2 regions of the Bradyrhizobium sp. P5_C12 genome follow, and region 2 is predicted to be linked to the other one. Evidence: predicted binding sites of a transcription regulator. Region 2 holds the regulator's gene; the other holds the start of a gene.
What was found. The regulator PhoB, encoded in region 2, activates phosphate uptake and scavenging genes when phosphate is short. The targets are predictions, from matches to a motif close to TGTCATNNANCTGTCAT.
Positions count from the first base shown of each region.

Region 1: ACXJMY_RS18585 (DUF2794 domain-containing protein) is a predicted target of PhoB. The motif match lies at 3,591-3,607, and genes of this name have one in related genera.

Region 1 is NZ_JBFULU010000019.1:36,216-50,594, forward strand. It holds gene ACXJMY_RS18570 (ABC transporter permease) at 1-1,020, shown strand, start outside; gene ACXJMY_RS18575 (Bax inhibitor-1/YccA family protein) at 1,290-2,081, shown strand; gene ACXJMY_RS18580 (N-acetyltransferase family protein) at 2,399-2,929, shown strand; gene ACXJMY_RS18585 (DUF2794 domain-containing protein) at 3,158-3,529, opposite strand; gene ACXJMY_RS18590 (DUF1223 domain-containing protein) at 4,137-4,913, opposite strand; gene acnA (aconitate hydratase AcnA) at 5,145-7,865, opposite strand; gene ccmA (heme ABC exporter ATP-binding protein CcmA) at 8,121-8,723, shown strand; gene ccmB (heme exporter protein CcmB) at 8,989-9,657, shown strand; gene ACXJMY_RS18610 (heme ABC transporter permease) at 9,734-10,525, shown strand; gene ccmD (heme exporter protein CcmD) at 10,522-10,707, shown strand; gene ACXJMY_RS18620 (DsbE family thiol:disulfide interchange protein) at 10,704-11,288, shown strand; gene typA (translational GTPase TypA) at 11,388-13,214, opposite strand; gene ACXJMY_RS18630 (Crp/Fnr family transcriptional regulator) at 13,518-14,294, opposite strand.
Region 2 is NZ_JBFULU010000010.1:136,247-153,684, reverse strand. It holds gene ACXJMY_RS12320 (Hsp33 family molecular chaperone) at 1-624, opposite strand, end outside; gene argF (ornithine carbamoyltransferase) at 869-1,792, opposite strand; gene ACXJMY_RS12310 (acetylornithine transaminase) at 1,792-3,000, opposite strand; gene ACXJMY_RS12305 (GcrA family cell cycle regulator) at 3,458-3,970, shown strand; gene phoB (phosphate regulon transcriptional regulator PhoB) at 4,203-4,910, opposite strand; gene phoU (phosphate signaling complex protein PhoU) at 4,932-5,648, opposite strand; gene pstB (phosphate ABC transporter ATP-binding protein PstB) at 5,660-6,481, opposite strand; gene pstA (phosphate ABC transporter permease PstA) at 6,478-7,323, opposite strand; gene pstC (phosphate ABC transporter permease subunit PstC) at 7,328-8,317, opposite strand; gene pstS (phosphate ABC transporter substrate-binding protein PstS) at 8,460-9,473, opposite strand; gene ACXJMY_RS12270 (ATP-binding protein) at 9,618-10,916, opposite strand; gene ACXJMY_RS12265 (lysylphosphatidylglycerol synthase domain-containing protein) at 10,949-12,004, opposite strand; gene ACXJMY_RS12260 (GNAT family N-acetyltransferase) at 12,473-12,904, opposite strand; gene ACXJMY_RS12255 (Rdx family protein) at 12,922-13,149, opposite strand; gene ACXJMY_RS12250 (haloalkane dehalogenase) at 13,160-14,092, opposite strand; gene ACXJMY_RS12245 (TetR family transcriptional regulator C-terminal domain-containing protein) at 14,089-14,679, opposite strand; gene ACXJMY_RS12240 (hypothetical protein) at 15,170-15,466, opposite strand; gene ACXJMY_RS12235 (OmpA family protein) at 15,469-16,863, opposite strand; gene ACXJMY_RS12230 (polysaccharide deacetylase family protein) at 17,030-17,438, shown strand, end outside.

The DNA of each region.
Region 1 (14,379 bases), on a different contig from region 2:
TTTTTGGCGGCGCTGCCCGAGCGCGCGCCATCCTTCTACTTCATCGACATCCCGAGCACGCAGGCGGCGCAGTTCGACCGCTATCTGCGCGGAATCGTGCCCGACGCGAAGGTCGAGGACGTGCCGATGCTGCGCGGACGCATCGTCGCGGCGCGCGGCGTCCGCGCCGAAGATCTGAAGCCTTCGACCGATTCCGAATGGGTGCTGCAAAGCGACCGCGGCCTGACCTATACCGGCGAGCTGCCGAAAGGCTCCAAGGTCATCGAGGGCGAGTGGTGGGGCGTCGACTATTCCGGCCCGCCGCTGGTCTCGATGGAGAAGAAGATCGCCGACGGGCTCGGCCTCAAGATCGGCGACGAGGTCGTGGTCAACGTGCTCGGCCGCGACATCCCGGCGAAGATCAGCAATCTGCGCAACATCGACTGGCAGGGGCTCGGCATCAATTTCGTCCTGGTGTTCTCGCCGAACGCGTTCAAGGGCGCCCCGCACACCCACATCGCGACGCTGACGGAAGCCGGCGGCGACGCGGCCGGCGACGGCAAGATCATCAAGCAGGTGGCGGACGCCTATCCGATGGTGACCAGCGTGCGCGTGCGCGAGGTGATGGAGACGGTCGGCTCGGTCGTGACCAATCTCGCGCTGGCGATCCGCGGCGCCAGCGCGGTGACCCTGATCTCGGCGATCCTGGTGCTGGGCGGGGCGCTCGCCGCCGGCCACCGCCACAGGGTCTATGATGCGGTGATCCTGAAGACGCTGGGCGCGACCCGGCTGCGGCTGCTCGGCGCCTACGCCCTCGAATACCTCCTGATCGGCCTGGCCACCGCGGTGTTCGGCGTGATTGCCGGCAGCATCGCGGCCTGGATGATCGTGACGCGGGTGATGACGCTCACTTTCGTCTGGCAGGCCGGAAGCGCGGCCGGCGTGGTCGCGGCCGCCCTCGTCGTCACCGTCGGGCTCGGGCTCGCCGGCACGCTGCTGGCGTTGAACAAAAAGCCCGCCACGGTGTTGCGGAATTTGTGACAAATGGTAGCGGGTCGCCGTGCGGTAGCGAAATCGCACGATTCCTGCGGTTAACCACGTCTACTCGGCCGGATTGCTGGTAAGGGCGACATTCGGCCGCGCGTGGACGGTTGCAGCGAATGTGTTAGTTTCCCACATATCGGATGGGTTCGGAGCCCCGATTGTGAGCCAAAATTTAGTCGGCAGACATCGGTATCCGAGATAGAATTTGACGAACCGGTGGCATGGCGACCCTCATGCCGGACCGGCCAACCAACGGGAATTCGACCATGTCGGACCTAGACCGTAACTACGCTTCTCCTTTCGGCAGGGCCGCCGGGCGTGTCGACGCCGCGACGGTCGATGCCGGCCTGCGCGCCTATATGCTGCGCATCTACAATTACATGAGCATTGGCCTGGCCATCACCGGCCTTGCCGCGCTCGGCGTCTACATGGCCGCCGTGACCGACGTTCCGACCCCGGAAGCCGTCCGCGTCGGCAAGCTGTTCCTGACGCCGTTCGGCTACGCGATGTTCGTGAGCCCGCTGAAATGGCTGTTCATGCTGGCGCCGCTCGCCATGGTGTTCGTGATTTCGGCAGGCATCAACCGTCTCGCCCCCTCGACCGCCCAGATCCTGTTCTGGGTGTTTGCGGCGCTGATGGGCATCTCGCTGTCGTCGATCTTCCTGGTGTTCACGCACACCTCGATCGTGCGGGTGTTCTTCATCACGGCGGCCACCTTCGGTGCGCTGAGCCTCTACGGCTACACCACCAAGCGTGACCTGACCGGGATGGGCTCGTTCCTGTTCATGGGCCTGATCGGCATCATCATCGCGAGCCTGGTCAACCTGTTCCTGGCCAGCACGATGCTGCAGTTCATCGTGTCCGTGGTCGGTGTGCTGGTGTTCGCCGGCCTCACCGCCTGGGACACCCAGCGGCTGAAGAACGACTACATCTACGGCTACGCCTCGGCCGGCGGTGACATCGCCGAACGTGCGGCGATCACCGGTGCGCTGTCGCTGTACCTGAACTTCATCAACCTGTTCACGCTGCTGCTGCAGCTCCTCGGCCAGCGCGACTAAGCGATAGCCAGAGTGGACGACATCAGCCCCGGCCGGAAGGCCGGGGTTTTTGTTTGGGCAGGAGCACCGCTCCCGTAGCCCGGATGGAGCGAAGCGCAATCCGGGAACGTCGCATCAGCGGATACACCTGCCCCGGATTTCGCTGCGCTCCATCCGGGCTACAAGGGCTGTCCCTCCCCGTCATTGCGAGCGCCGCGAAGCAATCCAGAGTCCCTCCGCGGATGCATTTCTGGATTGCTTCGCTACGCTCGCAATGACGGGTGGGGCAACACCGTTGCCTCTTCCAGCGGTCCCGGGAAGGCTCTAATCTTGTCCCCATGTCCGAACCTGAAATCAGGCCCGCCACCGAGGCCGACCTTTCCGCCATCACCGCCATATACAAGCAGGCCGTCCGCGAGGGCACCGCGACGTTTGAGCTGGCGCCGCCCGACCTCAGCGAAATGACGCGCCGCTACCGTGCGCTGGTCGACGGCGGCTATCCCTATTTCGTCGCCATGCTCGACGGACGCGTCGCCGGCTATGCCTATGCCGGCGCCTACCGGCCACGGCCGGCCTATCGCTTCACGGTCGAGAACTCGATCTATCTCGACCCCTCCTTCCACCGCCGCGGCATCGGGTTTCTGCTGCTGCAACGGCTGGTCACCGAATGCGAGGCGCGCGGCTTCCGCCAGATGATCGCGGTCATCGGCGATTCCGCCAATGCCGGCTCGATCGGCGTGCATACCAAGGGCGGCTTCAGGATGATCGGCACGCATCCCAGCGTCGGGCTGAAATTCGGCCGCTGGCTCGACACGGTGATGATGCAGCGCGAGCTCGGCGAAGGCGCGAGCACAGTGCCGGGGAAGTAGGGCTTTCGTAGCCCGGATGGAGCGCAGCGCAATCCGGGACAAGTTTGTCCGCGGCCGCAGCGGCCCCGGATTGCGCTTCGCTCCATCCGGGCTACGGGATTACGGCTACACCACCGCCAGCTTGTAGGGTGGGCAAAGCGTAGCGTGCCCACCATGCTGCGACAATTGCGGAAGTATGTGGGCATGGCGCGTTGCGCCTTTGCCCACCCTACGGCGCTGTTCGTGCGGCTAAACCACCGCCAGCTTGCGGTCGATCACCAAGAGCACGCGCTCCAGCTCGTGGCCGCGGCGCAGGATCAGGCCGGTCGCAGAGATCACGCTGTACATGCCCTGCTTGCGCGCGAGCCGCGGGTCTTTCTCGATGCGATAGATCGGAACCTCGGAGGCGCGGCGAAAGACCGAGAACACGGCGCGGTCTCTGAGGAAGTCGATGGCATAGTCGCGCCACTCGCCGTCGGCGACCATGCGGCCGTAAAGATTGAGGATGCGGTGCAGTTCGAGCCGATTGAACGTCACCCGGCCAGGTTGGGCGTTCGCAGCGGTGGGGCGCGCAACTGCGCGCTGCTCGCTCGGATCGGCATCCTCCGACGTCAGACTCATCGAGCGCCTCCTGTCGCATCAGCATGATCGCATCCGCGAAACCGTCCCCGGGCGGCGGATCATGACAGTTGCATGATCGCGCCAACCGTTCCCTACTGCAAGAGGTTCCAGGCGAAACCTGCCAGTCCGGAGCGAACCAGCGCACACGCAACGGTGGAACTTCTCAGCGGCAAACCGTCACGGGATCGTTAGCAGGAATCATAGTATCGCCGCTTTTCCGCCTAGCGACTGCCGCCCTGCACTGCGAAAAGACCTGTGTGCGTTGACCCGGTCCTGTCGGTTCCGGATTCCTCAGCCCCCAGCCCCCCGGGGTCGTTAGGATCGGGTCTGTACGCACGGCAAGGAGGACCAACGCAAGTTGGTCCTTTTTTGTTTGGGTCTGTTTCTGGCTCGACGAGCCTCTCTCCATCCCTCCGCAAACTCTCTCCCCTCATCCTGAGGAGCCGCGCTGTTCGCGGCGTCTCGAAGGATCGAGGCCGAGATGCATCGGCAGGGCCTGCATGGTTCTCGCGGCGATGCGAAGCATCGTCCGCTAGACGCGCGCAAGGGCGCGCTCCTCACCATGAGGCGTGAGAGCGAGTGCGACGCTTGGAGCGAGAGAATCGAATCAGTGCAGCGACGTATACGCCGCGCCGAGCATCGGGCCCGGCTTCTCGCGGCTGCCGTCCTGGACATAGACCACCGCACCGTCGACGCCGTCACGCGTCAGGTTCTCGATCGGCACCGTCCAGCTTTCGGCACGTCCGTTCCAGTCGCCGACCTTGAGCAGGTTGCGCACGACGTTGTGATAGGTGATCTGCTGGCCGCGATTCTCGCCCTTGGCGATCGAGATCGGCACCGACTTGGCGACCGAGCAGATCCAGACCTCGCCGTGCGCGACCGTTGGCTCCTTGCTCGCGGCCACCGAGACGTTGATCTGCTTGCCCGCAAGCGACATCGTCACAGGCACGCTCATCACGCCGGCGCCCTTGTCGGTCTTGCCGATCGCGCTCTCGATGCCGGCGCGGTCGCTGCCGATGACATGCGTGGAGCCGTTGACCACGACCTGCGGCGTATAGACCTCACGGTCGCCGCGCATGCGCGAATAGGCCCGCTGCCGTGCAGAGAAGCGCGAATCCGCCAGCGTGTCCTTCCAGCCGAGATAGTCCCAATAATCGATCGGCATGCTCAGCGCGATGATCGAGGGATCGCTGGAGAGGTCGCCGATGATCTTGTCGGCGGGCGGACAGGACGAGCAGCCCTGCGAGGTGAAGAGCTCGACCACGGCGCGAGGGTCAGCCTCGGCGGGACGGATGACGGCGACGATCGCACAGATGCCAAGTGCTCCCGACCACAGTGCACCGGACCAGCGCGAAACCAGATGAGAAGCCGTCATTGCTGTCATGTCGAACGCCACACACCATTGCTCGTGAAAGGGGAAATCTTACCGCCGGATGGTCACCGTAGTCTTACGGGCGCCGCACATTCAGCCGTCCAAGCAACCGTCAAGGCGAAGTTTTCCGCCGGGCGGGCCGTCTGAAGCCTGCCGCAAACGCGCGAAGGCGGCCTTGTGATAGGCCGCCTTCGTTTAACCTTCTACTCACTTCGCGGTGAGCCACCGTTCACAAATCCGCGCTTACGCCGCGAGTTTGCGCAGCACATAGTGCAGGATGCCGCCGTTGCGGTAGTAATCGAGCTCGTCCAGCGTATCGATGCGGCAGAGCAGCGAGACGCGCTGCAGCGAACCGTCGCCGGAGACGATCTCCGCGGTCAGCTTCTGACGCGGCTTCAGATCGCCGACCAGACCGCGCAGCGTGACCTTCTCGTCGCCCTTGAGACCAAGCGACGACCAGGAGGTGCCTTCCTCGAAAGTCAGCGGCAGCACGCCCATGCCGACCAGGTTGGAGCGATGGATGCGCTCGAAGCTCTGGCAGATCACGGCGCGCACGCCGAGCAGGCGCGTGCCCTTGGCGGCCCAGTCGCGCGACGAGCCGTTGCCGTATTCGGCGCCGGCGAACACCACCAGCGGCACGCTCTCCTGCTGGTACTTCATCGCGGCGTCGTAGATCGACATCTGCTCGCCGTCGGGCCAGTGCTTGGTGAGACCGCCTTCGGGAATGTTGCCGTCGGCGCCCTTGAGCATGAAGTTCTTGATGCGGATGTTGGCGAAGGTGCCGCGCATCATCACTTCATGGTTGCCGCGCCGCGTGCCGTACTGGTTGAAGTCGGCGGGACGCACCTGGTGCTCGCTGAGATATTTGCCCGCGGGCGAGGTGAGCTTGATCGAGCCGGCCGGCGAGATGTGGTCGGTGGTGATCTTGTCGCCGAACATGGCGAGGATGCGCGCCTCGACGATGTCGGTGACCGGCTCCGGCTCCTTCTTCATGCCGTCGAAATAGGGCGGGTTCTGCACGTAGGTCGAGCTCATGTTCCAGCGATAGGTCTCGCTCTCGACGGTCTTGATCTTGCGCCAGTTGGTGTCGCCCTTGAACACGTCGGCATACTTCTTCTTGAAGATCGACGCGGTCACGAACTTCTTCATGAAGGCGTTGATCTCCTTGGTCGTCGGCCAGATGTCCTTCAGGTAGACCGGCTTGCCGTCCTTGCCTTCGCCGAGCGGCTCGACCGCGAGGTTCTTGGTGACGGATCCCGCGAGCGCGTGGGCCACGACCAGCGGCGGCGAGGCCAGATAGTTCGCCTGCACGTCCGGCGAGACACGGCCTTCGAAGTTGCGGTTACCGGAGAGCACGGCCGCGGCGACGACGCCGTTGTCGTTGATCGACTTCGAGATCTCTTCGGGCAGCGGGCCGGAATTGCCGATGCAGGTGGTGCAGCCGAAGCCGACCAGGTTGAAGCCGACCTTGTCGAGATCGGCCTGGAGACCGGAATCGGCGAGATAGGCCGCGACCACCTGGCTGCCCGGGGCGAGCGAGGTCTTCACCCACGGTTTGGCCTTGAGGCCCTTGGCGGCCGCGTTGCGGGCCAGCAGACCGGCGCCGATCAGCACGCTCGGATTCGAGGTGTTGGTGCAGGAGGTGATGGCGGCGATCACGACGTCGCCATGGCCGATGTCGAAGTTCTTGCCATCGACGGCAAAGCGCTTGGTCGGCTCGCCGGCCTTCTTGTACTCGGTGCTGAGCGCGAGCGAAAAGCCTTCCGCGACCGCGGGCAGCGCGACGCGGCCTTCGGGACGCTTCGGGCCGGCCATCGAGGGCACGACGTCGCCGAGGTCGAGCGTCAGCGTCTCGGTAAACACCGGATCCGCCGACTTGGCGGTGCGGAACAGGCCCTGCGCCTTCGCATAAGCCTGCACCAGCGCGACGCGCGGCGCGGCGCGCCCCGACGTCTTCAGATAGTCGATCGCGGCCGCGTCGACCGGGAAGAAGCCGCAGGTCGCGCCATATTCAGGCGCCATGTTGGCGATCGTCGCCTTGTCGGCGACCGAGAGATTGTCGAGGCCGGGGCCGAAGAACTCGACGAACTTGCCGACCACGCCGAGCTTGCGCAGCATCTGCGTCACGGTCAGCACGAGGTCGGTCGCGGTAACGCCTTCCTTCATGGCGCCCTTCAGCTTGAAGCCGACGACGTTGGGCAGCAGCATCGACAGCGGCTGACCGAGCATGCAGGCTTCCGCCTCGATGCCGCCGACGCCCCAGCCGAGCACGGCGAGACCGTTGACCATGGTGGTGTGGGAGTCGGTGCCGACCAGCGAGTCGGGATAGGCGACCTCGAAGGTGCCGGTCTTCTTGCCGACCGTCATCTTCTCCTTTTTGGTCCAGACCGTCTGGGAGAGATATTCGAGATTGACCTGGTGGCAGATGCCGGTGCCGGGCGGCACGACGGAGAAGTTCGAGAACGCCGCCTGACCCCACTTCAGGAACTCGTAGCGCTCCTGGTTCTGCTTGTATTCCTCGGTGACGTTCTTGGCGAAGGCCTTGTTGTCGCCGAAGAAGTTCACGATCACGGAGTGGTCGATGACGAGATCGACCGGCACCAGCGGATTGATCTTCTCGGCATCGCCGCCGAGCTTCTGCATGGCGTTGCGCATCGCGGCGAGATCGACCACCGCGGGCACGCCGGTGAAGTCCTGCATCAGGACGCGGGCGGGACGGAACGCGATCTCATGCTCGAGCGACTTCTTGCGCAGCCATTTGGACACCGCGACGATGTCCGCCTTCTTGACCGAGCGGCCGTCCTCGTTGCGCAGCAGGTTCTCGAGCAGGACCTTCATCGAATAGGGAAGCTTGGAAATTCCCTTCAGACCGTTCTTTTCCGCCGTGGGCAGGCTGTAATACACATAGGTCTTGGCGCCGACCTTGAGGGTCTTTTTGCATTTGAAGCTGTCGAGCGAGGTCATGAAAGGAAATCCCAATTGTTAGTTATACCCGGCAAGGGGTATTTTAACACCGTCAGCGAGTCCGGCTGGGTCGCTTGCAGGGGCAGGTTGAGTTGCTGCATCAAGTAGTTCCGGGCTTATAGAAGCTTTCTAACCGCGCCGCCACAGCCACAATCGTACCGCAGCAATTCGCGAGCCAAAAATTCTGATGCGCTACCCCAAGATTTACTTAGGGTTCTCCTGGTGGCTCCGTTGAGGGCTTCGACGCGCGGCGAGATGCGGCTCTCCGGCAGCGGCGTCATCTGCGTACGCGGCGGCCGCAAGGTCTTTGCCGGGCTCGATTTCGAGGCAACGTCCGGCGAAGCGGTGGCGGTCGTGGGCCGCAACGGATCGGGCAAGACGTCGCTGCTGCGGCTGATCGCGGGGCTGCTCATTCCGGCCGGCGGAACGATTGCGCTGGCGGGGGGCGACGGCGAGCTGACGCTTGCCGAGCAGTGCCACTATCTCGGCCATCGCGACGCCCTGAAGCCGGCGCTGAGCGTGGCGGAAAATGTGTCATTCTGGGCTGATTTCCTGGGCGGAGAGCGGTTTGACGCGGCCGACAGCCTCGCCGCCGTTGGCCTCGACCACGCCGCCCATCTGCCCGCCGCCTTCCTGTCGGCCGGCCAGCGCCGCCGGCTGTCGCTGGCCCGCCTGCTCACGGTCCGCCGCCCGGTCTGGCTGCTGGACGAGCCGACCACGGCGCTGGACGTCGCCGGCCAGGACATGTTCGGCGGCCTGATGCGCGACCACCTCGCCAGCGGTGGCCTGATCATCGCCGCCACCCACGCGCCGCTGGGGATCGAGGCGCGCGAGCTGCGGATCGGGGGTGCGGCATGAGACGGCACGACCCTCAGCTTTCCAAGCGGCCGGGCCCCGCACCATCCGTTCCCTCCCCCGCTGAAGCCTGGGCGAAGGCGGACGCAGGGGAGGGGGCGCTCCGGGCTCCCTCGCCTCTCCCGCTTGCGGGAGAGGTCGGCGCGCAGCGCCGGGTGAGGGTTCTTTCCTCTGGGGGAGTCTTCTTTGTCGAGACACCCTCTCCCCAACCCTCCCCCGCAAGCGGGGGAGGGAGCGCACCGCCCTTGGGGCTTGATGGGAGCCCCCCATGACCGCCCTCGCCGCCCTCATTCGCCGGGACATCCGGATCGCGGTCCGCGTCGGCGGCGGGGCGCTCATTGGCGTGCTGTTCTTCCTGACCGTCGTGGTGCTGATGCCGTTCGCGGTCGGCCCGGACCTGGCGCTGCTGGCGCGGCTGGGGCCGGCGATCCTGTGGCTGGGCGCGCTGCTGGCGAGCCTGCTCACGCTGGACCGGCTGTTCATGGCCGACCATGAGGACGGCTCGCTCGACCTGATCACGATGAGCCGGACGCCGTTGGAACTGGCCTGTGCCGCCAAGGCGCTGGCGCATTGGCTGGCTGCGGGCCTGCCGCTGATCGTCGCAACACCGGTGCTGGGCCTGCTGCTCAACCTGGACATGGTCGCAACCGGCGCGGTGGCGCTGACGCTGCTCGCGGGCACCCCGGCCCTGACCTTCACCGGCATGATCGGCGCCGCGCTGGCGGTGACGCTGCATCGCGGCGGGCTGTTGATGGCGGTTCTGGTGCTGCCGCTGTCAATTCCCGTGCTGATCTTCGGCGTTGCAGCTTCGCAAGCCGCAATCACAGGACCGTTGTCATTTGGCGCGCCGTTCTCGATCCTCTGCGCGCTGTCGCTGGTCAGCCTCGTGGTCGGTCCCTTCGCGGCGGCGGCAAGCCTGAGGCACGGCCTTGATTGAGCTTGACCCCGATCAATTTTCGCTGCGCCCTTTCGTGCTGATTGCGTGAGCAGTCACCGGTGATTATCAGGATACCATGACGCTGACCGATCTCGCCAATCCGACGCGGTTCCTTGCGCTGACAGCGCGGCTGTTGCCGTGGCTTGCGGCCGCGACAATCGTCCTGCTCGCCATTGGCCTCTATCAGTCCGCCACCGCGCCCGACGACTATCAGCAGGGCGCGACCGTGAAGATCATGTTCATCCACGTGCCCAATGCCTGGCTGTCGATGTTCGTGTGGGGCGTGATGAGCATCGCCTCGCTCGGCACGCTGGTGTGGCGGCATCCGCTCGCCGACGTCGCCGCGAAAGCGGCCGCACCGATCGGCGCCGCCTTCACCTTCCTCGCGCTGCTCACGGGATCGCTGTGGGGCCGGCCGATGTGGGGCACCTATTGGGAATGGGATGCGCGGCTGACCTCGGTGCTGATCCTGTTCCTGATGTATCTCGGCCTGATGGCGCTGTGGCGCGCGGTCGACGATCCCTCGCGCGCGGCGCGCGCCGCGGCGGTGCTGACCCTGGTCGGCGCGATCAACCTGCCCATCATCAAGTTCTCGGTCGACTGGTGGAACACGCTGCACCAGCCGGCCTCGGTGATGCGCATGGGCGGCTCCTCGCTCGACCGTTCTTTTCTTATCCCACTTCTCGTGATGGCGATCGCGTTCACGCTGCTGTTCGTCACGCTGCATCTGGCGGCGATGCGCAACGAGATCCTGCGCCGCCGTGTCCGCTCGCTTCAGATGATGCAGGCGAGCCGCATCGCGTTTTCGAGCGAAATGGGCGCCGGCTCGCGTGACGACGGCGCGTCGAAGGAAGCTGGGGCCGCATGATGATGTCACTCGGCCCCTACGCGTCCTTCATCGTGTCGTCCTATGCCGCCGTGGCCATCGTGGTGGCGATCCTGATCGGCTGGATCGTGCTCGACCACCGCAGCCAGACCCGGCGCCTGCGCGAGCTCGATCGCAGCGGCATCACCCGCCGCTCGGGCCGCAGCGCGACGGATATGTCATGAGCGATCAATCGACCCCCGCGACGCCGCAGCGACGCACCTTCCTGATGGTGCTGCCGCTGATCGCCTTCATCGTCCTTGCGCTGCTGTTCTGGTTCCGGCTCGGCAGCGGCGATCCCTCGCGCATCCCCTCCGCGCTGATCGGCCGGCCGGCGCCGCAGACCATGCTGCCGCCGCTCGATGGATTGCAGGACAACGGCGCGCAGGTGCCGGGCCTCGATCCGGCGGCGTTCATGGGCAAGGTCAGCCTGGTCAATGTCTGGGCGTCCTGGTGCGTGCCCTGTCACGACGAGGCGCCGCTCCTGACCGAACTGGCCAAAGACAAGCGCTTCCAGATCATCGGCATCAACTACAAGGATGCAGCGGACAACGCGCGGCGCTTCCTCGGCCGCTACGGCAATCCGTTCGGCCGCGTCGGCACCGACGCCAATGGCCGCGCCTCGATCGAGTGGGGAGTGTACGGCGTGCCCGAGACGTTCGTGGTCGGACGCGACGGCACCATCGTCTACAAGCTGGTGGGGCCGATCACGCCGGATAATTTGCGAACGGTGCTGCTGCCGCAGCTGGACAAGGCCTTGAAGTAGAAAAGCTCGTCAGCCTCGTCATGGCGAGGCCAATCGTGCACCCGCCTGTTTCGGTCATGCCCCGCAAAGCCAGGGGCATGACCATGTTGACGGCGCGGCTTACGCCACGGCTTCCTTGGACTTCTCCGCGCGCTTGCGCTCGTTCGGGTCGAGGTGCTTCTTGCGCAGGCGGATCGACTTCGGCGTGACCTCGACGAGCTCGTCGTCCTCGATATAGGCCAGCGCCTTTTCCAGGGTCATGCGGATCGGCGGGGTCAGGCGCACCGCTTCGTCCTTCGAGGTGGTGCGGATGTTGGTGAGCTGCTTGCCCTTGAGCACGTTGATCTCGAGATCGTTGTCGCGGGTGTGCTCGCCGACGATCATGCCCTTGTAGACCTTCCAGCCCGGCTCGATCATCATCGGGCCGCGATCCTCCAGCTTGAACATGGCGTAGGCCACGGCCTCGCCCTGGTCGTTGGAGATCAGCACGCCGTTGCGGCGGCCCTGGATCTCGCCCTTGTACGGCGCGTAGCCGTGGAACAGGCGGTTCATGATCGCGGTGCCGCGGGTGTCGGTGAGCAGTTCGCCCTGATAGCCGATCAGGCCGCGGGTCGGCGCGTAGAACACCAGGCGCAGGCGGTTGCCGCCGGACGGCTTCATCTCGACCAGCTCGGACTTGCGCTCGCTCATCTTCTGCACGACGACGCCGGAATGCTCCTCGTCGACGTCGATCACGACTTCCTCGATCGGCTCCATGGCGGCGCCGGTGGCTTCGTCCTTCTGGTACACGACGCGCGGGCGCGACACCGAGAGCTCGAAGCCCTCGCGGCGCATGGTCTCGATCAGGATCGCGAGCTGCAATTCGCCGCGGCCCGAGACTTCCATCGCGTCCTTGTCGGCGGCTTCGACGACGCGCAGCGCGACGTTGCCTTCGGCTTCGCGCAGCAGACGGTCGCGGATCATGCGGCTCGTCACCTTGTCGCCTTCAGTGCCGGCGAGCGGGGAGTTGTTGACGATGAACGACATCGACACGGTCGGCGGGTCGATCGGCTGTGCCGGCAGCGGCACCTCGACGCTCGGATCGCAGAAGGTGTCGGCGACCGTACCCTTGGTCAGGCCCGCGATGGCGACGATGTCACCGGCTTCGGCTTCCTCGAGCGGCGTGCGCTCGAGACCGCGGAACGCGAGAATCTTGGTGATACGCCCGGTCTCGACCAGCTTGCCGTCGGCATGCAGCACCTTGACCTGCTGGTTCGGCTTGAGCACGCCGGAGGAGATGCGGCCGGTGATGATGCGGCCGAGATAGGGGTTGGCCTCCAGGATGGTGCCGATCATCCGGAACGGGCCCTCCTCGACCGTGGGCGGCGCGACGTGGCGCAGGATCAGGTCGAACAGCGGCTCCATGCCCTTGTCCTGCGGACCCTCGGGGCTCTCGGCCATCCAGCCCTGCTTGGCCGACCCGTAGAGGATCGGGAAGTCGAGCTGCTCCTCGCTGGCATCGAGCGCCGCGAACAGGTCGAACACCTCGTTGATGACTTCGGTCGGGCGCGCGTCGGGGCGGTCGACCTTGTTGATGACGACGATCGGCTTGAGGCCGACCTTGAGCGCCTTCGAGACCACGAACTTGGTCTGCGGCAGCGGGCCTTCGGCGGCGTCGACCAGCACCAGCGCGCCGTCCACCATGTTGAGGATGCGCTCGACCTCGCCGCCGAAATCGGCGTGGCCGGGGGTGTCGACGATGTTGACGCGGGTGTCCTTCCACTGCACCGAGGCCGCCTTGGCCAGAATGGTGATGCCGCGCTCACGCTCCAGGTCGTTGGAGTCCATGGCGCGATCGGTCACCTTCTGGTTCTCGCGGAACGTGCCGGACTGCTGGAGGAGTTTGTCGACCAGGGTCGTCTTGCCGTGGTCGACGTGGGCGATGATGGCGACGTTGCGGAGATTCATGAGTGAGCTTCTTTGCGGTCGGACAATGGGTTAAGCGCGATCTCGCCGGTCAAGCCGGGACCTCTTCACAGACAACGCTGGAAACGTGGAAAACGGGGCCTGCTACGCCCAAAAAGGAAGCCCGGCCATATCGACCGGGCACCCTACGCGTTTGCGGCGCAATATAAGCAAAAACCGCCAAAAAACAATGCGTTCTTTCGCGGTTGGTTGACTGAATTTTGTCCGGGAATTCCCGGGGCTTAGGGCCGATCCAGGGCTTATCGGGGGCGCCGCCCCCGGCCGGGCTGCAAAATGACCGCCAGATCAGCCTTGCGCCGAGCTGAGGTCCGCGTCCTCGGTCGGATAGACCCCCCGCAATACCTCCTCGAAGTGCATCTTCACGGCGTCATTGCAGAGGCAGGCGCGTTGCCGCAGGCCGTCGCGGTTGCGGACCAGGATCGAGCCGCGCCGCGTTTCGAGGACGCCCTCCGCCTTGAACGATTGCAGCACGCGGCTCGCATAACTGCGGCCGACGCCGAGCAATGTCGCGAGCTGCTCATGCGTCAGCGGCACGCTGCTCTCGTCACCGGTCCGCTCCATCGCCGCCAAAATCCATTTGGCTGTGCGCTGCTCGATCGAGTGGATGGCGTTGCAGGCGGTCGACTGGAAGATCTGCGCCAGCATGCAATCGGCATAACGCACGAAAACGTGCCTTAACGAGACCGAACGCTGCTTGGCCGCTTCCAGCTTGCCGACGTGAATGCGCGCGAACGGCCCGCCGAACTTCACGCAGATGCGGGTATAGGCCGGCAAGAATCCCTCGCTGACGATGCCGCCCACCGCGCCTTCGCGGCCGACCAGGATGGTCTCGACGTCGCGGCCGTCCTCGTTGGGAACGAGAAAGGTCGCAAGCGCAGGCCCGCAGGGAAAGTGGACCACCTGGACGTTGTCGCCGGGATTGTAGAGCAGTTCGTTCGCCGCGGTGTTTTCGACCATGACGTGGGGCGCAAGCAGCGCGTAGTCCGCCTGGCTCAAGCGCCGCAGCAGATTGTTGGCCGGCCGGCTGTCGACCTCGGTGGCCTTGCTGGTACGCACGTCCATCGTGAACTCCTCATCCGCCCCCCACATTAGCGAGTTCCGTCCAGACCCTGTGTGCACAAGTGGACAGACTGGAGAACGGCGATGT
Region 2 (17,438 bases):
CGCTTTCGGCAAGAACTGCATCAGCATGCCGCCGGCGCGCCAGCGATGCTTGCCGCCGTCGTTCGAGCGCCACTCCTCGCCGACGGCGAGGCGGACGCGCGTCGGGATCTGCTCGGAGCGCAGAAAATATTCGTGGGCGGCGTCTTCGAGGCTGCCCCCGTCGAGCGCAACCAGGCCCTGATAGCGGCTCATGTCGGGGCCCTGGTCGATGGTCATGGCGAGATGGCCGCGGCCAAGCAGCGTGCCGGAATCCTTCGCCGTGCCGAGGCGCGAAGCGTCGTAGCGGGCGTAGGCGCGCAGATGGTCCGGCGCCTTGTAGTCCACCACCAGGAACGACACCGGGCCATCGGTCTGGGCCTGGAGGATGAAGCGGCCCTCGAATTTCAGCGCCGTTCCGAGCAGCGTCGTCAGCACGATGGCCTCGCCGAGCAGCTTGCCGACCGGCGCAGGATAATCGTGCTTGGTCAGGATCTCGTCGAGCGCGGGGCCAAGCCGCACCAGCCGCCCGCGCACGTCGAGCGCGTCGACCTCGTAGGGCAGCACGGCGTCATCAATGGGAACCGCCGATGGTGCGCGAACCGGGCCTTCAGGCCCGGTTTTCATGTCAGGGGATTGGAAAACCATGGCGCTTTATCTGGGGTCGGAGGGTGGAAATGGAAGGGGGGGGCGGCGGGGCGGTCTGTTCCGGATGCAGTTATGATTGCACACGATATTGCAAATTCGGTGTCGCCCCGGCGAAGGCCGGGACCCATAACCACAGGGCGTGGTTATGCGAAGATTCGCCGTTCGGTACCCCTACTTTCCGCAACCGAGAGATCACGCGGTGATGGGTCCCGGCCTTCGCCGGGACGACGGATAGTTCGTCCCGCTACTTCACCGCATCAAAACACCAGGCCAGGATGCCCTTCTGCGCGTGCAGGCGGTTTTCGGCCTCGTCGAACACGACCGATTGCGGACCGTCGATCACCTCGTCGGTGACCTCCTCGCCGCGATGGGCGGGCAGGCAGTGCATGAACAGCGCGTCGGGCTTGGCCAGCGACATCAGCTTCGAATTGACCTGGTAGGGCTTGAGCACGTTGTGGCGGTGCTCGCCCTCCTTGTCGCCCATCGACACCCAGGTGTCGGTGACGACGCAATCGGCGCCGCGCACGGCAGCTTCCGCGTCGCTGCCCAGCATGATCGGCGCGCCGGTCGCCTTGATCCAGTCGCGCATCGCCTTCTTCGGCGCGAGCTCCGGAGGGGTCGCGACATTGAGCTGAAACTTGAAGCGCTCGGCCGCGTGCGCCCAGGACGCCAGCACGTTGTTGTCGTCGCCGGTCCATGCCACGGTCTTGCCCTCGATCGGGCCGCGATGCTCCTCATAGGTCATGAGGTCGGCCATCACCTGGCAGGGGTGCGAGCGCCGGGTCAGGCCGTTGATGACGGGCACGGTGGCGTTCGCCGCGAGCTCGAGCAGCGCCTCGTGGTTGAGGATGCGGATCATGATGGCGTCGACATAGCGCGACAGCACGCGCGCGGTGTCGGCGATGGTCTCGCCGCGGCCGAGCTGCATCTCGGCACCGGTGAGCATGATCGGCTCGCCGCCGAGCTGGCGCATGGCGACATCGAACGACACCCGCGTCCGCGTCGAGGGGCGCTCGAAGATCATCGCCAGCGTCTTGCCTTCGAGCGGCTTGACCGGTTGATGCGCCTTCTGCTTCGCCTTCATGGCGGAAGACGCCGCGAGCATGCGCTTGAGCTCCGCCAGCGGCAGCTCGTTGATATCGAGAAAATGCTTTGGCGCCTTGCTCATCAGCTTGCCGCCCGCTTGGTCTGGCCGGCCGACAACGCCGCGCAGGCGCGTTCGAGCCGCGCGACGCTGTCTTCGATCTCGGCCTCAGTGACGATCAAGGGCGGCAGGAAGCGCACGACGTTGTCACCGGCCCCAACGGTGAGAAGCTTCTCACCGCGCAGCGCCGCAACGAGATCACCGGAGGGCACCACGGCCTTGATGCCGATCAAGAGCCCCTCGCCGCGGACTTCGCTGACGACGTCGCCATGGCGGTCGATCACGGAGGCGAGCTTCTGCTTCAACAGCAACGACATCTTCTGCACGTGGTCGAAGAAGCCGGGCTTGAGCATGACGTCGAGCACCGCGTTCGCAGCGGAGATCGCGAGCGGATTGCCGCCGAAGGTCGAGCCGTGCGAGCCCGGCGTCATGCCGGACGCCGCTTCCGCGGTCGCAAGGCACGCGCCGATCGGGAAGCCGCCGCCGAGCGCCTTGGCCAGCGACATCACATCGGGCGTGACGCCGAGGCGACGATGCGCAAAGAGATCGCCGGTGCGGCCCATGCCGGTCTGCACCTCGTCGAACGCCAGCAACAGGCCGCGCTCGTCGCAGAGCTGGCGCAGCGCCTTGAGGAACGCCGGCGTCGCCGAACGCACGCCGCCCTCGCCCTGGATCGGTTCGATCAGGATGCCGGCGGTCTGCGGGCCGATGGCCTTCTTCACGGCGTCAAGATCGCCATGCGGGACCTGGTCGAAGCCGTCCATCGGCGGACCAAAGCCTTCGAGATATTTTGCCGAGCCGGTCGCAGCCAGCGTCGCCAGCGTGCGGCCGTGGAAGGCGCCCTCGAAGGTGATCATGCGATAGCGGTCGGGATGGCCTTTGGCGGCGTGATAGCGGCGCACGACCTTGATCACGCATTCCAGCGCCTCGGCGCCGGAATTGCAGAAGAATACGAAGTCCGCAAAGCTCTCGCTGCAGAGCCGGGCGGCAAGTCGCTCGCCATCCGGGCTCTGGAACAGGTTCGACATGTGCCAGAGTTTCGTGGCCTGCTCCTGCAACGCCTTGACCAGCGCGGGATGGGCATGGCCGAGCGCGTTCACCGCCACGCCAGAGGTGAAATCGAGATAGCGGTCGCCGTTGGTCGCGATCAGCCAGCAGCCTTCGCCGCGCTCAAAACCGAGGTCGGCCCTGGCGAAAACGGGGAGCAAATGCGGCGCTGCGCTGTTGGTCATGACGGTCACTTGGATGTTGCGGACGGACTGAGCGTGCATCACGCAACGCACCATTGACCGGCCCGGAAAACGAAACGTGCCGCCTTTTAAGGGCGGCACGCGTCACTATCTTATGCCTGGTAAAACGGGTGTCAATGCCGCCCGGAAAGCCTCACGAAACGCTGAATCCGTAGTCTTGCGGTGTCGATTTTGCGGTTTTTTGGCCACGGAACATGTGGAAGCGAGTCGGCGGACTCTTGCGCGTGAGTCACGCCATATTGTAGCGTTTGGCTTGTCAGATACGACATCTCGTGCAGGCGGTTCTGATCTCTAAGTCCTCATGTACCGGCGTAAACGTTCGGGCGCACTTCGCGCGCCCGGCGAGCCTTAAGGGATTCTGGCGGCACGGGTTTTTCAAGGCTTAGGCATTCGCTGTGAGGCCCCGATATGGCAGGCGCGCAGCGAGGGAAAGGGTGCAATGACGGTTTTGACCTGGTCCGATGATCGCGTCGAGCAGCTGAAAAAGCTCTGGGAGGCCGGACTTTCGGCCAGCCAGATCGCGGCGGAGCTCGGCAATGTGACCCGCAACGCCGTGATCGGAAAGGTGCACAGGCTTGGCCTGTCCGGCCGCGCCAAGAGCCCCTCTTCGGCCGCGCCCCGGCCGCGTAAGGCGCGTCCGGCACAGCACATGATGCGGGTGAGCCGCCCGATCTCGCGCGGCAACACCGCGTTGGCGCAGGCCTTCGAGGTCGAGGTGGAGGCCGAGCCGGTCACCTACGACAACGTGGTGCCGATGAGCCAGCGGCTGTCGCTGCTGGAATTGAACGAGGCGACCTGCCACTGGCCGGTCGGCGATCCCTCGAGCCCGGATTTCTTCTTCTGCGGCGGCAAGGCGCTGTCGGGCCTTCCCTATTGCGCCCAGCACTCGCGTGTCGCGTACCAGCCGGCGGCCGATCGCCGGCGCGCACCGGCCAAGCCGGGCCCGCGGTGAGTTAGCGGATATAGTCGTCCGTTAAAATGCCGCCATCACACGATGGCGGCTCGACACACTCCGATGTCGTCCCGGCGAAGGCCGGGACCCATAACCACCAGCAGATGTGGTTACAGGGATTCGGAGTTACCCTTCTCGCACAAACAATTGCGTCCTCGGGTTATGGGTCCCGGCCTTCGCCGGGACGACACCGATATCGTGGCGACAGCTCGCCAAACCAACTCGCTCTAGCCTACGTCTGCTCCGCCTTCGCGAAGCGATCGTCCAGCGCGTAGCCGGCGCCGCGCACGGTGCGGATCGGGTCCTGTTCGCGGCCGAGATTGAGCAGCTTGCGCAGGCGACCGATGTGCACGTCGACGGTGCGTTCGTCGATATAGATGTCGCGGCCCCAGACGCTGTCGAGCAGCTGCTCGCGCGAGAACACGCGACCGGGATGCTCCAGGAAGAACTCCAGCAGGCGATATTCGGTCGGGCCGAGATCGATCGGACGGCCCGAGCGCGCCACGCGGCGCTTGTCGCGATCGAGCTCGATGTCGCCAAAGGCGAGCACGGTGGCCAACCGCTCCGGGCTGGCGCGCCTGAGCAGGCCCTTCACGCGCGCGAGCAGCTCCGGCACCGAGAACGGCTTGACGATGTAGTCGTCGGCGCCGGTCGCAAGCCCGCGCACCCGCTCGCTCTCCTCGCCGCGGGCGGTGAGCATGATGATCGGAAGCTGCTTGGTCTCGGGCCGGGTGCGCAGCCGCCGGCACAGCTCGATGCCGGACAGCCCTGGCAGCATCCAGTCGAGTACGATCAGGTCGGGGATATGCTCCTTGAGGCGGGTGTCGGCGTCGTCGCCGCGCATCACCGTCTCGACGTCATAGCCGTCGCCTTCGAGGTTGTAGCGGAGAAGCTCGGTCAGGGCTTCCTCGTCCTCAACCACCATAATGCGTGCGCCCATGTGGTCGTCGCTCCTCAAGCCTTAAGTGTTCGGGACCGTCGTGGCGAAGGTCGTCATGTCGCCCTTCGGTCGCTTGTCGGTCATCGCCTGACCTTCGATCATGTAGAATACGGTCTCGGCGATGTTGGTGGCGTGGTCGCCGATCCGCTCGATGTTCTTGGCACAGAACATCAGGTGAATGCAGAACGAGATGTTGCGCGGATCCTCCATCATGTAGGTGAGGAGCTCGCGGAACAGCGAGGTGCAGATGGCGTCGACTTCCTCGTCGCCCTTCCACACCGCCATCGCCGCCGGCAGATCATGCGCGGCATAGGCGTCCAGCACCGACTTGACCTGCTGCTGCACGAGGTCGGTCATGTGCTCGAGGCCGCGGAACAGCTTGAGCGGATGGAAATCCGTCTCCAGCGCCGCGACGCGCTTGCCCATGTTCTTGGCGAGATCGCCGATGCGCTCGAGATCGGTCGCGACGCGCATGGCGCCGACGATCTCGCGCAGATCGACCGCCATCGGCTGGCGGCGGGCGATGGTGAGCACGGCGCGCTCCTCGATCTTCTTCTGGAGCGCGTCGATCTCGACGTCGGTCGCGACCACGCGCTGGCCGAGCGCAACGTCGCGGCGGATCAGCGCATCGACGGAATCGACGATCATGCGCTCGGCAATCCCGCCCATCTCCGCGACCAGGCGCGTAAGCTCCTGGAGGTCGGTGTCGAAGGCCTTTGCGGTATGTTCGGAAGCCATATCCTGTCTCCTCAGCCGAACCGGCCGGTGATGTAATCCTGCGTACGCCGATCGGTCGGCGACGTGAAGATCTTGCTGGTGTCGTCGAACTCGATCAACTCGCCGAGATACATGAAGGCGGTCTTGTCGGAGACGCGGGCCGCCTGCTGCATGTTGTGGGTGACGATGGCGATCGTGTAGTTCTCGGAGAGCTCCTGGATCAGCTCCTCGACCTTGGCGGTCGAGATCGGGTCCAGCGCCGAGCAGGGCTCGTCGAACAGGATCACCTCGGGCCGCACCGCCACCGTGCGGGCGATGCAGAGGCGCTGCTGCTGGCCGCCGGAGAGCGACAGGCCGGACGCATTGAGCTTGTCCTTGACCTCGTTCCACAGCGCGCCGCCGCGCAGCGCCTTCTCGACGCGGTCGTCCATCTCGGACTTCGAGATCTTCTCATAGAGACGGATGCCGAAAGCGATGTTCTCGTAGATCGTCATCGGGAACGGCGTCGGCTTCTGGAACACCATGCCGACGCGCGCGCGCAGCAGATTGAGGTCGAGCTTGGTGTCGAGGATGTTGGTCTGGTCGAGCATCAGCTGGCCGGTGGCGCGCTGGCCCGGATAGAGGTCGTACATCCGGTTGAAGATGCGCAGCAGGGTCGACTTGCCGCAGCCCGACGGGCCGATGAACGCCGTGACGCGATTGGTGCCGAGCGTCAGGTTGATGTTCTTAAGCGCATGGTGCTCGCCGTAATAGAAGTTGAGATTGCGCACGGTCACCTTGGGCGGCGCCTCGGGCAGCGTCGGCGACTGCGGGAGCCCGCCGGCTGCGCTCATCGATACGGAAAGATCACTCATTTTGCGGTCCTCTCGGCGCCAAGGATGCGCGCGCCAATGTTCAGGGCAAGCACGGTCAGGGTGATGAGCAGCGCCCCGCTCCACGCCAGCTGCTTCCAGTAGGCGTATGGGCTCTGCACGAAGTTGTTGATGGTGACCGGCAGGTTGGCCATCGTCTTGGTCAGGTCCAGGCTGAAGAACTGGTTCGACAGCGCGGTGAACAGCAACGGCGCGGTTTCGCCGGCGACACGGGCGGTCGCGAGCAGCACGCCGGTGATGAGGCCCGCGCGCGCCGAGCGATAGGCGATCCGCTTGATCACCAGCGAGCGCGGCAGACCGAGCGCGGATGCCGCCTCGCGCAACGCGTTCGGCACCAAGAGCAGCATGTCCTCGGTCGTGCGCAGCACCACCGGGATCACGATGACGGCGAGCGCGAGGCAGCCCGCGATCGCCGAGAAGCCGCGCATCGGCACCACCACCGCGCCATAGATGAACAGGCCGATGATGATCGAGGGGGCCGAGAGCAGGATGTCGTTGATGAAGCGGATCACCGAGGTCAGCTTGTCGTTGCGGCCGTATTCGGCGAGATAGGTGCCGGCGAACATGCCGAGCGGCGCACCGATGCCGACGCCGATCACCGTCATCAGCAGCGAGCCGACGATGGCGTTGAGCAGGCCGCCGTCAGTCGAGCCGGGCGGCGGCGTGTTCTCGGTGAAGATCTGGACGTTGAGTCCGGCCACGCCGTTGTAGAGCAGCGTGACCAGGATCAGCGCGAGCCAGGTGACGCCGAAGGCGGCGGCGGCCATGCAGAGCCCGCGGATGACGAAGTCCTTGCGGCGGCGGCGTGAATAGATCGGGTTCATGGCGTCAGTTCCCCGCCTTCTTTTCCAGCCGCATCAGCATCAGCCGCGCCGCGGCGAGCACGAAGAACGTCAGCACGAACAGCAGCAGGCCGAGCAGGATCAGGCCGGACTGGTGCAGGCCATCGCTTTCGGCGAATTCGGATGCGATCGCCGCCGAGATCGTGGTGCCGGGGGCGAAGATCGACCCCGAGATGCGGAACGAGTTGCCGATGATGAAGGTCACCGCCATGGTCTCGCCGAGCGCGCGTCCGAGCGCCAGCATGATGCCGCCGATCACGCCGACACGGGTGTAGGGGATCACCACGCTGCGGACGACTTCCCAGGTGGTGCAGCCGACGCCGTAGGCGGCCTCTTTGAGAACCGGCGGCACCGTCTTGAACACATCGACCGAGATCGCGGTGATGAAGGGCAGCACCATGATCGCGAGGATCAGCGCGGCGTTGAACAGGCTGAGATAGGACGGCGGGCCGGCGAAGATCGCGCCGAGCACGGGAATGCCGTCGAAAATCTTGATCATGAAGGGCTGGAAGCTGTTGGCCAGGAACGGGCCCAGCACGAAGAAGCCCCACATGCCGTAGATGATCGAGGGGATGCCGGCGAGCAGCTCGATCGCCATGCCGATCGGGCGGCGCAGCCATTGCGGGCACAGCTCGGTCAGGAAGATCGCAATGCCGAGACCGACCGGGATGGCGATCAGCATCGCGATGAAGGAGGTGACGAGCGTGCCGTAGATCGGTCCGAGCGCACCGAGCACCGGCGGATCGGCCGACGGCGCCCAGCGCTGCGTCCACAGGAACGACAGGCCGAACTCCTTCATCGCCGGGAAGGCGCCGACGATCAGCGACATGATGATGCCGCCAAGGATGAGCAGCACGGAGATCGCGCTCAGTCGCGTGATCCAGTAGAAGGTGACGTCACCCAGCTTGAACGCGCTCAACGCCCTGGCGCGATCATAAGGTCCGGCGGCATCAACCACGTTGCTCTCGACAGCCATCTCAGCCACGCCGATCCCCTGTACCCGTTTATATACGCTTGTTGTCAGTCTTGTTGTGGGTCTTGCGCTCCGGATGCGGCGCGAGGCGCACCCGGAGCGGACGTCTTGCAGATCCCGGCGCTGTGGCCGGGAAAAGAGCGCCTTAGCTCTTGATGTCGGCAGACCAAGTCTTCTCGATCAGCTTCACGACGCTCTCCGGCATCGGGATGTAGTCGAGCTCTTCGGCCGCCTTGGCACCGTTCTTGAACGCCCAGGTGAAGAACTTGAGGGCTTCCTTCGAGGCCGCCTTGTCGGTCGCATCCTTGTGCATGAGGATGAAGGTCGCCGCCGTGATCGGCCAGGACTTGTCGCCGGGCTGGTCGGTCAGGATGACGTAGTAGCCGGGAGCCTTGGCCCAGTCGGCGTTGGAGGCGGCCGCCTGGAAGGCTTCGACCGTCGGCTGCACCGTCTTGCCGCCCTTGTTGACGAGGCCGGTGTAGGTCAGCTTGTTCTGCTTGGCATAGGCATACTCGACGTAGCCGATCGAGTTCTTGGTCTGGCCGATGTTGCCGGAGACGCCTTCGTTGCCCTTGGCGCCGACGCCAACCGGCCACTCGACGGCGGTGCCCTCACCGACCTTGCTCTTCCAGTCCGCGCTGGCCTTGGAGAGATAGTTGGTGAAGTTGAAGGTCGTGCCCGAACCGTCGGAGCGACGAACCACGGTGATCGCGTCCGAGGGGAGCTTCACGTTCGGATTGAGCTTCTTGATGGCCGGATCATCCCACTTGGTGATCTTGCCGAGATAGACGCTGGCAAGCGTCTCGCCGTCGAACACCAGCTCGCCCGGCTTCACACCCTCGATGTTGACGACGGGAACGATGGCACCCATCACCATCGGCCACTGAACGAGGCCGTCCTTCTCGAGCTGCTCGGCCTTGAGCGGCGCGTCGGTCGCACCGAAGGTCACGGTCTTGGCCTGGATCTGCTTGATGCCGCCGCCGGAACCGATCGACTGGTAGTTCAGACCGTTGCCGGTCTCCTTCTTGTAGGCGTCAGCCCACTTGGAATAGATCGGGAACGGGAACGTCGCACCGGCGCCGGTGATGTCGGCAGCAAAGGCTGCCGTCGTCGATGCGGCGACCAAGCCAGCAGCGACGATAGTTTTGAGGAAATTCATGCTGGTCTCCATACAGGGGAACGAAGCGCATTCCGCGCCCGATCGCGCTCCCCGCACCGCCCCTTTAGGAGCGGTCGGCTGTGCTTTTACGAAGGTTTCGTGACAGTCGGATGACAGGCTTAAGCAACTGAAATCATTTAGATTTCAGTTTAGAGCCGGGGGCCTTGCCTGGGGAAAACAAGCGGTGAAAGTGGCGCCCTGCCTGGGCACGCTTTCAATCAAAAGCCGGCCGCGATGGCGGTTAAGAATATGTTTCACCAACGATAATCCGAGCCCCGTGCCGCCCTGCGAGCGGCTGTCGCCGACGTCGACCCGGTAGAAGCGCTCGGTCAGCCGCGGCAGGTGCTCGGGCGCGATGCCGGGGCCGAAATCGCGCACCAGGACCCGGATTTCCTGGGTTCCATCAGGCGCTGCGCCTGATATCAGCGACACGATGATGCGACCGCCCGAGGCGCCGTATTTGAGGGCGTTCTCGATCAGGTTTTCGAACAGGCGCAGCAGTTCCTCGCGGTCGCCGGCGATCATCACCGGCGCCTCCGGCAGGTCGGTCTCGACATCGACCTGGCGTTCCCGCGCCAGCGGCTCGAGCCCGTCGGCGACCTGGAGAATGATCGGCAGGAGGTCGACCAGGGTGTCGGGCCGCACATGGGCGGACAGTTCCACCCGCGACAGCGACAAGAGATCGTCGATCAGGCGCGCCATGCGGGTGGCCTGATTGTGCATGATGCCGAGGAAGCGCTCGCGCGCCTTGGGATCGTCCTTGGCCTGGCCCTGGAGCGTGTCGATGAAGCCGGACAGCGCGGCGAGCGGCGTGCGCAACTCGTGGCTGGCATTGGCGACGAAATCGGCCCGCATTTCCTCGACCCGGCGCAGCGGCGTCTGGTCGTGGAAGGTCATCAGCATGCATTTGTCGGCGCCGCCGAAGGCGGTCGGCACCGGCACCGGCGTGATGATCAGCTCCATCCAGCGATCGACCGGCACATGATCGAGATAGGTCGCACGCCGCGGCTCGGTGGTGGCGATCGACTCGCGCAGCGCCGTGATGATCTCCGGCGAGCGCAATGCAAACTGGGCGAGCTCGTTCCGGCGCAGCGCCGGCGCGAGCTGGGCGGCGGCGGCGTTGAGATGGATGACGCGGCCAGCGCGGTCGAGCAGCACCGCCGGATCCGGCATGCCGGCGACGACCGCGGCCACCGCCGCGCTCTCGACCGGGTTGACCCGGCGGGTGTCGTCGCGCGAGGCGGCGGTGTCGTGCAGGCGCCAGGGGATCAGCGCCGCCGCGGCGATGCAGAGGAAAACCGCGACGGCCCGCATCACCGACAATTCGCCGAGCGAGACCACCACCGACAGCGCCAGCGCCGCGGCGATCAGGATGATGGTCGAGTGCCGCAGCCGGTCGGACCAGGGCTGGGCGGGGGGAGAAGATGGGGCGTCGATCGCCATCGGGGCGGGCTTCTCCTAGGGGCTTGCGCCGATCAGGCGCCGCTGTCGCTGCGCTCTCTCACATAGGCTGCTTCAGGCGCCGGGCCGGGATCGAGCTTGAGCGCGGCCTGCTGCAGGCGCTTCGATCGCGCCCCGATTATAACTTCGCGAAACGTCAGCAAGATTACAGATATGACAAAGGGGGACAGATAATAGAGGACGCGGAACAGGAGCATGCCGCCCAGCAGCTCCTCGCGGTCCATCTGCCAGAGGCCGACCAGCATGGCGGCGTCGAACACCCCGAGGCCCCCTGGGGAGTGGCTGGCGAAGCCGAGCAGCGTCGCCGAGACGAAGATCACCGCGACGACGACGAAGCCGAGATTGGGCTCATCCGGGACCAGCACGTACATCGCGAGCGCGCAGAAGCCGAGATCGATGATGCCGATGGCGATCTGGAGCAGCGTCAGCGGGCCGCCCGGCAGCACCACCGTCCAGGGCCCGCGGCCGACCACCCGCGGCTGGGTCCAGACCCAGACCACATAGCCGATCAGCGCGACGATGATCATCATCGCCAGCGTCCGGTTCAGCCAGGGCGGGAGCTGGTCGATCGAGGCCGCCGCCTCCGGATGATAGGAGATGCCGAGGCCCAGCACGGCGGCATTGCCGAGCCAGAAGGTCAGGCCGGCGAGGAAACAGATCTTGGCGACGTCGATCGCGTTGAGGCCGTAGGCCGAATAGATCCGGTAGCGCACCGCGCCGCCGGTGAAGACGCTGGCGCCGACATTGTGGCCGATCGAGTAGCTGGTGAAGGCGGCGAGCGCGTTGATGCGATAGGGCACGTGGGCATGGCCGATCGCGCGCACGGCAAACAGGTCGTAGAAGGTCAGGGTGAAATAGCCCGCCGCAACGAACAGCGCCGCCATCGCAATCTGGCGCGGCTCGGTGCTCTTGATCGCTTCGATCACCTCGTTGGAGTCGATGCCTCGCAGCATGTGATAGAGCACATAGCAAGCGATGCCGATGACCGCGACGCTGATCACAACGCCAAGCTTATGCAGGATTTGCTTCTGGCGCAGAAACGACATCGCTCTGCGTATGGCTTCCAGCATCTAGACCTCGAACAACGCTTCAGCGGCCAGGGCGGCCGGCGAACTGGCGGACGACGCACATGCACTCAACGAACCCTTGCCGCCGGCTCCGGCATCGCGCAGGCCCCCTACCCCTCCACTAGCGCGTTTTCGGGCGGAGTGGAATTCGCCAATACGAACAAAATCACGTGCCTTCAATATTTTAGGCAGGCTTGCGGGCTCAGGATGCACGGTTTGGCGCTTTCGGCGGCAAGTTCGACGACAAGGCTGACGCGAATCTCCGTGGCAATCCTGCGCAGGGGCCATGAAGTTTTGATGATTTCGGCCGCACAATGTTCCGTCACGTTTTAAGCCGACATCAATCTATGGGCCGCGGCCACCTGTTGAAAGAGGGGGCAATCCCGGGTTGTTCACGGATTTTCCGGTAGGCCGAAAGGCAGCGGCACTTGGCGGTTTCCTGGCGGCCTCCTGGGCTACCTCTTGGGCGGCCTAAGGGGCGGTCAGATAGCCGCGATCGTAGGCACCGGCCTGGTCTTCAAAAATCGCCATGGCCGTCGTCATCCGGCGGAAGCCGAGACGTTCGTAAAAGCCCTCCTTGCCGGGGACGGCATAGAGAATGATCTTGCGATGTCCGCCGCATCGCGCAAGCAGCCGCTCGATGATCCCGCGGCCGAGGCCCTGCCCCTGACAGTCTGGGTGCACCGCGACATCACAGAGATAAGCGCAATCGCGGCCGTCCGCCAGCACGCGTCCGGCCCCGACCAGCCGACCTTCGTCGTAAGCGAAGGCCCGAAACATGCTGTTGCCGAACACCAGCGCGAGATCCGCCGGTGCCTTGTTGCCGAGCGGAGCAATGCGGTAAAGCGCCGAAAGCTCGCTCCAGTCGATGCCAACGAGGTCGTCGCTCCAAACAATCGGCATCGGCGCCTTCCCCCGGATCAGTGCCGCGCGGCGGTGACGGCGGCGACGATGTCGTCAGTGCCGGGAAAATGGCCCTTGCTGCGGCTGGCGACAATCCTGTCGCCGACCTTGACCTGGAAGATCCCGCCCTTGCCAGGCACGAGCTCGGACTCCAGTGCCAATTGCCGGCGCAGCGCGGCGGCAACGTCCTTCGCACGCTTCTCATAGCCGCATGGGCGGCAATAGATGATCGTCACGTCCGACATCCCGTCCTCCTCAAGCTGCGAGCTGCGCGCGCATCGCTTCGATGCCGGCGATCCAGCCGGCGACAGAGCGGCCGATCGCCTCAGCGTGATCCTCCTGGAGAAAATGCAGTCCCGCTCCGAGGCGAACCAGCGCGCAGTGCTTCAGCGTGGACGCGAACCGCGCAGCGAATTCGGGCGAGACAAGCGCGCCCGGCTCGCCCGCGAACAGCAGCTTTGGATAGGACGACGCAGCCAGCGCCGCATGCGCGGACTGGAGCGCTGCATAGACATCGGCGGGCTCGCCGGCGATGGGCAGCTCGCGGGGCAAGGCGAGAACGGGACGGCGGCTCTGCGGTGTCGGGAACGGCGCTCGGTAGGGCGCCATTTCCGCCTCGCTCAGCTTGCGCACGATGCCGCCGGGCAGGACGCGTTCGACGAACGCATTGGCCTCCAGGATCAACGCCTCGCCCTCGCCCGGCATCCTGAATTTGCGGAACGCGGCCCTCGCGGCTTCGGCGTGGTCCTGCTCCTCTGCGACCTCGGTGTGGTGGAAATCCTGCCAGGTCGGCATCGGGCGGATGAACTCCATGAAGGCGACGCCGCGGACGAGATCCGGCCGGCGCGCGGCGAGATGGAATGCGAGCGCCGTGCCCCAGTCCTGCGCCACCAGATAGGCGGAGGAGATGCCACGCTCTTCGATGAATGCGTCGAGATAACGGACATGGTCGAAGAAGCGATACGCGATGTCGGGCTTGGCGGATTGGCCGAAGCCGACGAGATCGGGCGCGATGCAACGGGCGACCGGCGACACCAGCGGCAGTATGTTGCGCCAGATGTGCGACGAGGTCGGATTGCCGTGCAGAAAGAGCGCGACCGGGGCATCATCCGCACCCGTCTCGCGATACGCCATGGTGCTTCCCAGAACAGACGCGTTGCGGATATCGATCTCGGTTGGCTTGCTCATTTCGGCTCCCTGAACACGGTTTGAAATGCGATGGTCTTGAATCGCTCGAGCGCGGTGGGATTGCGATCGACCTTCATGCGCAGGATCGCGCCCTGCCAGGACGCGAGCAGAAAGTCGGCAAGCTCCTCCGGCTCGAAATCCGGGGCGATCTCACCGCGCGTCTGAGCCTCTGCAATGCAGCTGGCGAACGGCACGCGCCATTCGGCAAAAATGTCGGCGAGGCGCGCGCGCAGCACTTCGCTGCTTCCGGACGCCTCCAGGCTGAGATCGCCGATCAGGCAGCCGCGGCCGTAGCCGTCGGCCTCGAGCCGGCCCGTGATGATGTCGAGGTAGCGCCTCAGCCGCGCGCGCGGCGTCAGCGAGCTGTCCTCAAGGGCCTCTGCGACCAGCCCCCTGGTGGTGTCGAAGTAGCGGTCGAGCACCTCGGAGGCGAACGCCTCCTTGGAGCGGAAATGGTTGGTAAAGGAGCCCTGCGGCGCGCCCGCCGCAGCGGTGACGTCGCGCACGCTGGTGCCGTGATAGCCGGTCCGGAACATGACCTTCAGGCCGGCCTCGAGGATGGCGACTTTGAGCGAGGGCTTTGGCATGAGTGGAATAATACGTACGTACGTATTATAGTCAAGCGCAGTTTGATCACTCGGCGATTTCACACTCCGATCAAGCCGTTATCGCAATGTTGGATCCAGGACTGATGGGATCAGCCGCGCCTGGCGCGCGGATGGCTGTACGTTCCCTCCCCCCTTGCGGGCAGGGCTATCGCATATGGTGTGCACGATGCGGCGGCATCCGCGCTGGGCTCCCTCTTCCGCTTGCGGGGGAGGGCTGGGGTGGGGGTGTCTCCGCGGCGGGATTGTTGAGGATTACGGTGGATGTCCCTGCGTGGTGAGAACCCTCACCCGCCGCGCGCGGGACGATGCTTCGCATCGCCCGGGGCGCGTCGGCCTCTCCCGCAAGCGGGAGAGGCGGAGCAAGCCCGCGAACAATCCTCGTGAAATTCACATGCGATAACCCTGCTCTTGCGGCGGAGGGGAGCGAGCGAGCGATGGCCACCTCGCTCAAATCACGCGAACCAAGGGCTCAGGCCGCAGGCTGACTCCGCGAGACCACCCGGTCGCGCAGCCACGCGCCGACGGTGCAGCCGACCAAGTAGCAGGCGAACATGATGAGCCCGAGGTCGAGCCAGTAGCCGAAGCGGCCGGGGACCACATGGGCGAACGAGGCCGCGACCAGGGCGGCGGCGAGCACGGCAAGCCAGCGCGCGGTCACTTTCGAGGTGCCGTTGCCGCGCTGGACCACCGAAATCCAGCCCATCGCCAGCCCCAACAGCAGCGATCCGATCAGCCAACCCACATGAAACGAGACGAGATAGGGCATCGTCACCTCACCAGAAATTCGATGCGGCGGTTCTGCGCCTTGCCGTCGTCAGTCTCGTTGCCGGCCACGGGCTGGGTGCTGCCATAGCCGACCGCGGTGAAGCGGTTGGCGGGCAGGCCGGCCTTGACCAGATAATCAATCACCGCCTGCGCGCGCTTCTCCGAGAGAGCCTGGTTGAAGGCGTCCTCACCGTCGGCATCGGTGTGGCCTGCGACCTCGATATTGGTGGTGGGACAGCGCAGCGCCGTCTCGATGAGATGATCGAGAACGCCGGCGGAGTCCGGATCGATGTCGGCGCGCTTGGTTGCGAAGCGGATCTTGCCTTTCCCCAAGAGGTCCGAGAACAATTGCTGGCAGACCGTGCCGTCCACCGGGCCCGCCGCGGGCTTCACCGTGATCTCCGGCTTGTACTGCCAGTTCTTGGGAAAATCCTTGCCGAGGCCTGCGCGGATGTCGTTGGCGGCGCCCTCGTAGAGCGCATCGCCCGACAGCTTCACCTCGCGGTCGGAGACGACGAGCGTACCGGTCGACAACCGTGACAGCGCGCCGAGCGCTGCGACCACGGCGGTGTTGAAGGAGCCGGGCGCGCCGATGCTGGCCTTGAGATTGTCGACGACCTTCTCGTTGAAGAATTTTCGCGACGCGCCGGTGGCGATCGTGGCGTGGACGTTGTTGTCGGGCACGTAGCCGGTCAGCGTCACCGTCGCGGCCACCGGATCCTTGTAGGCCTGGAAGATGTAGGGCGGCGCCTTGATGTCGTTGGCGGCGACCGAGAACCCCTCGGGCAGGTTCTTCAGCGCAGCCGCAATCGCCTCGCGGCCGCCGAGCTCGCGCGCCATGCCGGACAGATTGACCTTGGTGTCGGAGATCGTGATCTTGCCGTCCTTCAGCTTGCCGATCTGATCGAGCAGCAGCATCGCGGCAGCCTCGAAACGCGGCGGTGCGCCGCGCGCCAGGCCCATTTGATCGGCCACCTCGACCCCGCCGACCTCCTTGCGCGCCGCCTCCGTCAGCCGGCCCTTCATCGACGGCAGCGGCGCGGAGCCCGACAGCGTCACCCGCACCACGTCGCGCTCGGCGTTCCAGACGAACGGTTTCGCCTCGGGAACAAGGCGGGTCCGGTCATCGACCAGGCGCACGCCGGGGACGGTCTCGACCGCCATGACCGCGTCGCGGCGACCCTCCTCGGAGAAGGCGTCCGCGGCCAGACCGACGTCGCGGCCGTCCACCGCGATCCGGGTCTTGTCCAGAACCGTGTCCTTGAGCGCGGCCGAACTGCGGGCGGAAAGGTCCGCCTCGACCGGCAGCGTGTTGTTCCAGGCCGCAAATCCCCACATGACGGCCAGGGGGATCAGCCCTGGCCACCATTTGCTGGCCCACCTGAAAAGCTTTTGCATTCGACGACCCGAACTCTGGAACCGGAGACAAAACAAACCCTTGGCAGGCTGTCAAACCGGAAATGGCGGCCCTCCGAAGGCCTGGCGTGGACAATTGGAATAACTTTTTCTTCAAGGGTCACCCCCTAAGTTGAGGGCGGAATGCCAGGGGCGGCCAGCCGGGTACATGAAACAACTCCGTAACAACGTCATCCGCGCCGGGCTGGGAGCACTCTATTTCAGCGGGGCGCACCACCTGTTGCGCCCGCTTCTGTCGGGCGTCGGCGCCATTTTCATGCTGCACCACGTGCGGCCGGCCCGCGAGGGCGCGTTCCAGCCGAACCGCCATCTCGAGGTCACCCCCGATTTCCTGCGCGCGACCCTCTGCCATCTGCGCGCGCGCGAGATCGACATCGTCGGCATGGACGAGCTGCACGAACGACTCGTGCAAGGCCGGTTCGACCGCCGCTTTGCGGCCTTCACTCTCGACGACGGCTACCGCGACAATCTCGAATTTGCGCTGCCGGTGCTGCGCGAATTTGACGCGCCTCTGGCCGTCTACGTCGCCAGCGATTTCGCCGAAGGCACCGGCCGGC